2 regions of the Clostridium novyi NT genome follow, and region 2 is predicted to be linked to the other one. Evidence: a T-box and tRNA genes for the amino acid it is inferred to sense, from the RefSeq annotation. Region 2 holds a T-box; the other holds one or more tRNA genes.
What was found. The T-box of region 2 lies ahead of alaS (alanine--tRNA ligase). A T-box ahead of a tRNA ligase gene usually reads a tRNA of that ligase, here a tRNA-Ala.
Positions count from the first base shown of each region.

Region 1: it has a tRNA-Ala gene. The T-box ahead of alaS (alanine--tRNA ligase) is inferred to sense a tRNA for this amino acid. The anticodon was not compared.

Region 1 covers NC_008593.1:2,034,956-2,039,398, forward strand. Annotated here, with positions in the region: gene NT01CX_RS09355 (sigma-54-dependent Fis family transcriptional regulator) at 1-1,384, opposite strand, end outside; tRNA gene NT01CX_RS09360 (tRNA-Gly) at 1,509-1,582, opposite strand; tRNA gene NT01CX_RS09365 (tRNA-Ile) at 1,598-1,674, opposite strand; tRNA gene NT01CX_RS09370 (tRNA-Ala) at 1,679-1,754, opposite strand; gene NT01CX_RS09375 (macro domain-containing protein) at 2,038-2,589, opposite strand; gene NT01CX_RS09380 (lytic transglycosylase domain-containing protein) at 2,887-3,540, shown strand; gene NT01CX_RS09385 (M48 family metallopeptidase) at 3,651-4,443, opposite strand, start outside.
Region 2 covers NC_008593.1:1,471,153-1,475,595, reverse strand. Annotated here, with positions in the region: gene nifU (Fe-S cluster assembly scaffold protein NifU) at 1-386, shown strand, start outside; gene mnmA (tRNA 2-thiouridine(34) synthase MnmA) at 408-1,451, shown strand; T-box leader at 1,612-1,803, shown strand; gene alaS (alanine--tRNA ligase) at 1,865-4,443, shown strand, end outside.

The sequences.
Region 1 (4,443 bases), 560 kb from region 2:
CTAAAGGAAGTTCTCCTATTTCATCTAAAAATATAGTTCCGCCATTAGCAAGTTCAAACTTTCCAGTATATCCTTCTTTAGATGCCCCTGTAAATGCTCCCTTTTCATATCCAAAAAATTCACTTTCCACAAGTTCTCTAGGTATAGACGCACAATTTATCGCTACAAAAGGTCCTGTTTTTCTTTTACTATAGTTATGTATTGATTGAGCTATTAGCTCTTTTCCAGTTCCACTCTCACCTTCTATTAATATATTACAATCATTCAATGCTATTTTTTTTGCCCGTTCTATCATTTTTTTCATACTTTGATTTTGGGTTATTATATCATCAAAAGTATATTTAGCTTTATATCCAATAACCTTATTAACTAGCTTATGTATTTGCCCAGTTTCAGTAAAGGTTATAACTATTCCTATTACTTTTTCATGAACTTTCATAGGAATTATATCTAGAATACATGGAATAACTTTTTTATTTATATTTTTTATATTTTCTTTATAAATTTTATCATCAATTTGTATCTCATCTCTTTTTACGCAAAAATTACGTTCAATACTATTAAAAGATTTATATTTGCCACTAATTATTGCTTCAAAATCAATATCTTTTACTATATCCTTTATATCAGTATTAATTAATTTATCTATATTAGAATTTAAAATCTGTGCTGCTCTTCCATTTACTTTTTTTATTTTCATATTTTTGTTTAATACTATAATTCCTTCCGAAATAGAATTAAACGTAATATTCATCAAGTTACTTGAAACAGCAACTGCTAGTTGTTTTTGTATTGATTGGGCTGCCGATGTAACAATTCCTAAAGTATGAGGATGAGCATTATAATAATTCCCAGACATATTTATACATCCTATAACCTCTCCTTCTTCATTATGAATTGGTGCCCCTGAACAAGTCCAGGAATGTTGTTCTATACAATAGTGTTCAGCTCCAATTGTTTGTATAGGTTTATCTAAATAAATAGCTGTTCCTATAGCATTGGTTCCTACTACTTCTTCATTCCAAAGAGCACCTTTTACAAAATTTAGTTCCTTCATTCTTTTTAGCATAGAATTATCTCCTATGGTTTCTAGAACATATCCATCTTTATCTGTCAATATAATAGCAAATTCAGAGCCTTTAACTATTTCATATAATCCTTTCATTATAGGTTTAGCAATAGAAATAAGTTCTATATTTTCTTGTATCTTTTTTACAGTAAATTGATCGTCTTTAACAACCCCTCTACCATTCATAGGATTTACATTATATTCTCTACATCTCATCCATGAATCGGCTATTTCCTTCCTTACATTACTGTCTATATAACCATTTTTCATGAATTGATTCCAACAATCTTTTATAAAATTCATGTAAGTTTTCATAATGCACCTCTTATTTTTATTTTCAATAATACATTTTATAGTTTACTTTATACACTAATATATTAGCAAATTATAACAAAAATAAAAATAAAAAAACAACTTCAATATTGAAGTTGTTTTTATTTGGAGCGGGTAAGGGGAATCGAACCCCTGTGTTCAGCTTGGAAGGCTGACGTTCTACCATTGAACCATACCCGCATAATAATATTTAATTGGTGGGTCTAAATGGACTCGAACCATCGACCTCACGCTTATCAGGCGTGCGCTCTAACCAGCTGAGCTATAGACCCATAATGGTGGAGATAAAGAGATTCGAACTCTTGACCCCCTGCGTGCAAGGCAGGTGCTCTCCCAACTGAGCTATACCCCCAAATAATTGCTTATTATGCATTGGACAATCTATATTATAACATATATTTATAATTTGTAAAATAATATATTAACTACATATTTATTAATTATTGAAAATTATATTTAATTTTCTTTATTTTTCTTTTAAAATATATAAAATATTATATGTATTTCTTCATTTTAAAAAGCAGCTTACTCCTGCTGCTTTTTTACTATAATTCTATTCTTATACAACTTAATATTTTTATATACTTAGATAATCATAAAACTCTATGCTCTTATAATGAATATATTATTTGTTACTATATATTTTTTTCTTTTAATATTTCCTTCTCTTCTTGTAAAAATATTTCATACGTTTTATCATCTAAATTACACATAACTATAGTTTTAAGACTTTTAGCACTTGTTTGTAAAAACTTTATTGAAGTGTTTATTAATATTTTGGCACATTCATCTTTAGGAAATCTAAATATTCCTGAACTTATAGCTGGTATTGATATTGACTTTAAATTATGTTGTTCTGCTAAACATAATGCACTTAGAACAGCATTTTTAAGCTTTAATTTTTCATCTCCTTCACCCATTCTAGGTCCTACAGCATGAATAATATATTTACAAGGCAAATTATATCCCTTAGTTATAACTGCTCCACCAGTTGGAATTATTCCTTCTTTTCTAACTATTTTATTACTTTCTTCTTGTACTTCACGTCCACCTTTTTTTACTATAGCAGCAGCAACTCCACCGCCATGCTTCAACATACCATTAGCTGGATTAACTATGGCATCAGAGGATTCATTTGTAATATCGCCTTTTTTTATAATGATTTCTTTGTTTTTTACTTTAATCATAATACTCAACTCCTCTAATACATAAATTTGAATAAAATCTTACCAAAACTAAAACTTATACTGTACTATAAATAATTCGCTTTTTTTTTTACTTTTCCTTCAAACAATTTTTACAACTTTTAAAAAAGTCTCACTATTTAAAAGCGTATATACTTTATACTATCCAACTATTGTCATATATATTAAATTTTTTAATTATTATTCTTATATTAACTTTATCCCCCTAAAGATTAAAGCATATTATTACGATAAAAAACAAATACATACTATTTTGTATAATAAAAGGTTGGTGAAATTATGGAAATAAATAATTCTAAAATAGAAGAATTTTTAAAGTTTCAATTAATGACTACTATGCTTAAACAAGCTGCCGGAGATTCACCAGCATTTCAAGTAGCAATGGAAAGTTTATTAAATGCTGGTTTAGATAACTATGATGATAATTTTTTAGATAAGCTCTCCCTTAATGAAGAAGACATGACTAGTCTTGGTTATGCAGCTAAAGAAAGAGTTCAAAATATCAGAAAAGACGTAAAATCTTCTGTAAAATCAGGAAATATAACAATTGATAAAGCTGTTGAAAATGCCTCAAGAAAATATGGAATAGACAAAGATCTTATAATGGCAGTTATAAAACAAGAATCAGATTTTAACCCTAAATGTGTATCTCACGCAGGGGCAATGGGACTTATGCAATTAATGCCTGTAAATTGTGAAGACCTACATGTAAAAAATCCTTATGATATAGAGGAAAATATAGATGGTGGAACTCGTCATTTAAAAGATATGCTAAATAGATACGGTAACAATAAAAAAATGGCATTAGCTGCTTATAACGCTGGATGTGGTACTCTAAGAAGAAGAGGCGTTAAGGATGAAAGTGGAATATGTAGACTTCCTCTTGAAACAAGGGACTATGTTAAAAAGGTAATGAAATACTACGGAAAATAATTTTTAATAATTTTAGCTAAAATATAGAAGATATTTTAATCTTAAATATCTTCTATATTTTTTTATTTCTTTTTATATAGCTTGTTTCTTTTTATATTAAAATATATTTTTTAATTAAGGAGTCTCATTTTCTTTCTCACTTCTTTTGCTTTACTTGAAGATACAAATCTTAAAAGCTCCTTAATTCTAAGCGGACCATATGGAATTTGTTCATCCAATTTTGAATACCTAGCCATGACGCTATTGTAGTTTTCTAGTAAATCAGCTTGTTTTAGATATTCTCCCAAGTTAACATTATTTGATATAAAGTCATTGTTGAATATAACCTTTTTTATTGCACTTATACACGCTTCAATATCCCCAACTAAAAGATATCCACAAGCATCACTAGAATACTCTGCCACTCTACTCCACTTATACATTATTACTTTTAGCCCCATCTGTAAAATCTGTCTTTCATTTGCAATTCCAGCCATTCCTTCATTATAAACATTCTCAATTAATTTAGGTGCCTTAATGCATTGCTCCATTAATATTTTCCAGTATATATGCTTGCTTTTTATATGAGCTAGTTGAGATCCTATTAAAAATTTCAATTCATTCTTAGAAAAGTTTTCAACAGTTTTTGCAGATATCTCTATCCATGACCTATTTACCCCTTGAACATGGACATCATAATTAGTCCCTTCATATATGTATACTTCAGGTTCTTTTATTCCTAAAATACTGCTCATTTCCTGTACCATATTATGAATATAAGGTAATTGTTTATCTGTAACCTTTAGATTTTTTCCAACTAAATCTGGTCTTATAGATTCTTCTATAAAATTTTCATGATAACTTGCAAATGTATCTTCACAAAATATTGCTTTTTTCATATTTTTTAAACATTCATCTTCTAAT
Region 2 (4,443 bases):
ACGTTGGAGAAATAGAAAATCCAAGTGGAGTTGGAGAAGTTGGTAACCCACAATGTGGAGATATAATGAAAATCTATTTAGATGTTGAAGATAATATAATAAAAGACGTAAAATTTAAGACTTTTGGATGTGGTTCTGCCATAGCTTCATCAAGTATGGCAACAGAACTTGTAAAAGGAAAAACTTTAGAAGAAGCTTGGAAGTTAACAAACAAAGCTGTTGCAGAAGCTTTAGAAGGACTTCCACCAGTTAAAATGCACTGTTCAGTTTTAGCTGAAGAGGCAATTCACACAGCTATAAACGATTATAGAGTTAAGCAAGGATTAGAACCTTGGGATATGAAAGTTCATTCAGATCATATCCACGATGAAGTACATGGCAAATAATATTGGAATGGAATGGTGAAAATGAGTAAGAAAGTAGCCGTAGGTTTAAGCGGAGGAGTAGATAGTTCTGTAGCTGCCTATCTTTTAAAAGAAAAAGGATATGACTTAATAGGAATAACAATGAAGGTATCCTGTGATTTAGATGTTTCAGAAGACGCTAAAAAAGTTGCAGATAAACTAGGTATTCCATATTATGTTATAGATTTAACAGAAGAATTTAAAAATAAGGTAATAGATAATTTTGCTGAGGAATATTTACAAGGAAGAACGCCAAATCCTTGTGCTGTATGTAATAAACATATTAAGTTTGGAGCACTGATTCAAAAGGCAAAAGAATTAGGAGCCGACTATATAGCTACAGGTCATTATGCAAGAATAGAAGAACATAATGGAAGATTTTTAGTGTTAAACGCTAAAGATGACAAAAAAGATCAAACATATATGTTTTATAGTTTAACTCAAGATGTGTTAAAGCACATATTAATGCCTTGTGGTGAATATACAAAAGATCAAATAAGAGAAATTGCTAAAAAAATAGGACTTGAAGTTCATAACAAAAAAGAAAGTATGGATATATGTTTTATACCAGACAATGATCATGGAAAATATATTAAAGGATTAGAATGCAGGGATAGAATTAAACCAGGTAATTTTGTAGACAAAGATGGTAAGATTTTAGGAACACATAAAGGACTTATATATTATACAATTGGTCAAAGAAAAGGGCTTGGATTATCTCTTGGAAAACCAGGCTTTGTTATAGACATAAATCCAGAACGTAATGAAGTTGTTATCGGAGATGAAGAAGAAATATTTAATGAAGGTCTTATTGCAAAAGAAGTTAATTTTATTCCATTTGATTCTTTAGAAAATCCTATGGAAGTTGAAGCTAAAATAAGATATTCAACAACTAAAAGTAAAGCTACTATAATTCCTTATGATGATGGAAAAATTAAGGTTATGTTTAAGGATAAACAAAGAGCTATAACAAAAGGTCAAAGAGTTGTATTTTATATACAAGATATGCTAGTTGGCGGAGGAACTATAGAAAGTATAGTTAAATAATTATTTAAGTTATTATGCGAAATGATTTTAAAAAAATTGTTTCGCATATTTTATAATTTTTAATTTAATAATCCATAAATTGCAGGAATGTTGACATAACTACAAAATTTTCATATAATCTAAATATCTTTTATTATAAAATATTAAAAACAGTAAATAATATTAGGCGATGATAAGAATGAGTAGGTAATTTGTTATTATTAAGAGAGGAAGTGGACGGTGCGAACTTCTTAATGCAAATATTGAAGCTATCTTGGAGTCATATTAAATTAAGAGGTATATGTACATAAATTACATTTTATATGTATTCATATATAACTAGGGTGGTACCGCGAAAACTTTCGTCCCTTGAGAGATGCAAGGAATGGAAGTTTTTTGTTTTAAAATTAATGCTTTGTGGAGGTAATTAATAAATGGAAAAAATGGGATTAAATCAAGTTAGAGAAGCATATTTGAAATTTTTTGAAAGTAAAGGTCATTTAAGACTTCCAAGTTTTTCGGTTGTTCCTAAAAATGATAAAAGTTTACTACTTATAAATGCAGGTATGGCACCGCTTAAACCATACTTTACAGGACTTCAAACTCCACCAAGAAAGAGAGTTACAACTTGTCAAAAATGTATAAGAACTGGTGATATAGAAAACGTAGGAAAAACATCAAGACACGCTACATTCTTTGAAATGATGGGAAACTTCTCTTTTGGAGATTACTTTAAAAATGAAGTTATTCCATGGGCTTGGGAATTTACAACAGAAGTTTTAAAACTTCCTAAAGAAAAATTATATGTAACAATATATTTAGATGATGATGAAGCTTATGATATATGGACATCAAAAACAGATGTTGATCCAAAACACATATTTAGATTAGGAAAAGAAGATAACTTCTGGGAACATGGTGTTGGACCTTGTGGACCTTGCTCAGAAATACACTTCTATAAGGACAATGGAGAAATAAAATCAGCAGAAGAATTTATAGAAAAATCAGATGCCGATAGAGCTGTTGAATTCTGGAATCTTGTATTTACACAATTTGATAAAGATGAAGATGGAAACTACAATAGATTAGAATTCCCTAACATTGATACAGGTATGGGACTTGAAAGAATGGCAACAATTATGCAAGGTGTTGAAACTATATTTGAAGTTGACACAATAAAGAGCATATTAGATAAAGTTGCTGCACTTGCTAATACAAAATATGGAGAAGATGAACTTAAAGATGTATCTTTAAGAATCATAACAGATCACGTAAGAAGTGTATCAGTTATGATAAGTGATGAAGTATTACCATCTAATGAAGGAAGAGGATATGTTCTTAGAAGACTTTTAAGAAGAGCAGCAAGACATGGTAAACTTTTGGGAATTAAAGGAACATTCTTATACAAAATAGTAGATAGTGTTATTGAAAACTCAGGAGAAGCTTACCCTGAATTAAAAGAAAAGAAAGATTACATTAAAAAAGTTATATCAATAGAAGAAGAAAGATTTGCTGAAACAATAGATTCTGGTATGGAAATATTAAAAGAATACATAGAGGATCTGGAAAAAAATAATAAAAAGGTGTTATCAGGAGAAAAAGTATTTAAATTATATGATACTTATGGATTCCCTCTTGAATTAACTGAAGAAATTCTTGAAGAAAAAGGAATCACTGTAGACATGGATAGTTTCAATAAAGAAATGAAGGAACAAAGAGAAAGAGCAAGAGCTGCAAGATCTGAAAGTACTTATATGGGAACAGATGTTAAAATATTAGACACTATACCTTCAGAAATTGAAACAACATTTGATGGATATGAAAATCTAGAACTTCAATCAAAAGTAAAAGTTATAATAAAAGATGATGCTTTTGCAGATTGTATAAACAAAGGTGAAAAGGGAATAATAGTTACAGATAGAACTCCATTTTATGCAGAAATGGGAGGACAAATAGGAGACAAAGGAACTATTTCAGCAGATGGATTTATGGCAAAAGTTCAAGATTGTAAAAACAATATAGGTGGAAAAATAGTTCACTTTGTAGAAGTTACAGAAGGAAGTATAAAATTAGAAGACGAAGTTTTACTAGAAGTTGATAGAAAAAGAAGAGAAAATATAGGAAAAAATCATAGTGCAACTCACTTACTTCATGCTGCATTACGTAAAGTTGTAGGAGAACACGTACATCAATCAGGTTCTTATGTTGATGAAGATAAATTAAGATTTGACTTTACACACTTTGAGTCATTAACTCATGAAGAACTAAAGAAAGTAGAAGACTTAGTTAATGATACTATAGAAAGTGTATGGGATGTAGTAACTAAAGAAATGACTATCGAAGAAGCTAAAAATAGCGGTGCTATGGCATTATTCGATGAAAAATATGGAGACAAAGTAAGAGTTGTAAAAATGGGAGACTTCAGTACTGAACTTTGTGGAGGAACTCATATTTCTAATGTTGGAAAAATAGGATTATTTAAAATAGTATCTGAAAGTGGTATAGCTGCTGGTACTAGAAGAATTGAAGCTGTTACAGGACATAAAGCACTAGAATTTATAGAACATAAATCAGACTTATTAAGACAAATTGCAAGCATGCTAAAATGTTCAGAAAAAGATATAATAAATAGATTAAATCAACAAAATGCAGAATTAAAAGATAAAGACAAAGAAATATCAGCTCTTAAATCAAAACTTGCAAGTGGTTCAGAAGATGATATATTAAAAAATATAAAAGAAGTAAAAGGTGTTAAGCTTGCAGTTGCAGCACTTAAAGATGTAGATGGAGAAGCTTTAAGAAATTTAGGAGATAAAATAAAAAATAAAATAGAAAGTGGAGTAGTTGTACTTGGAAGTGAAGTAGAAGGTAAAGTTCAATTCATAGCTATGGCTAGTAAAGATGTAGTTTCAAAAGGTGTTCATTGTGGAACCATAGTAAGAGAAATAGCTAAAATCGCCGGCGGTGGCGGTGGTGGAAGACCAGATATGGCACAAGCAGGTGGAAGACTTCC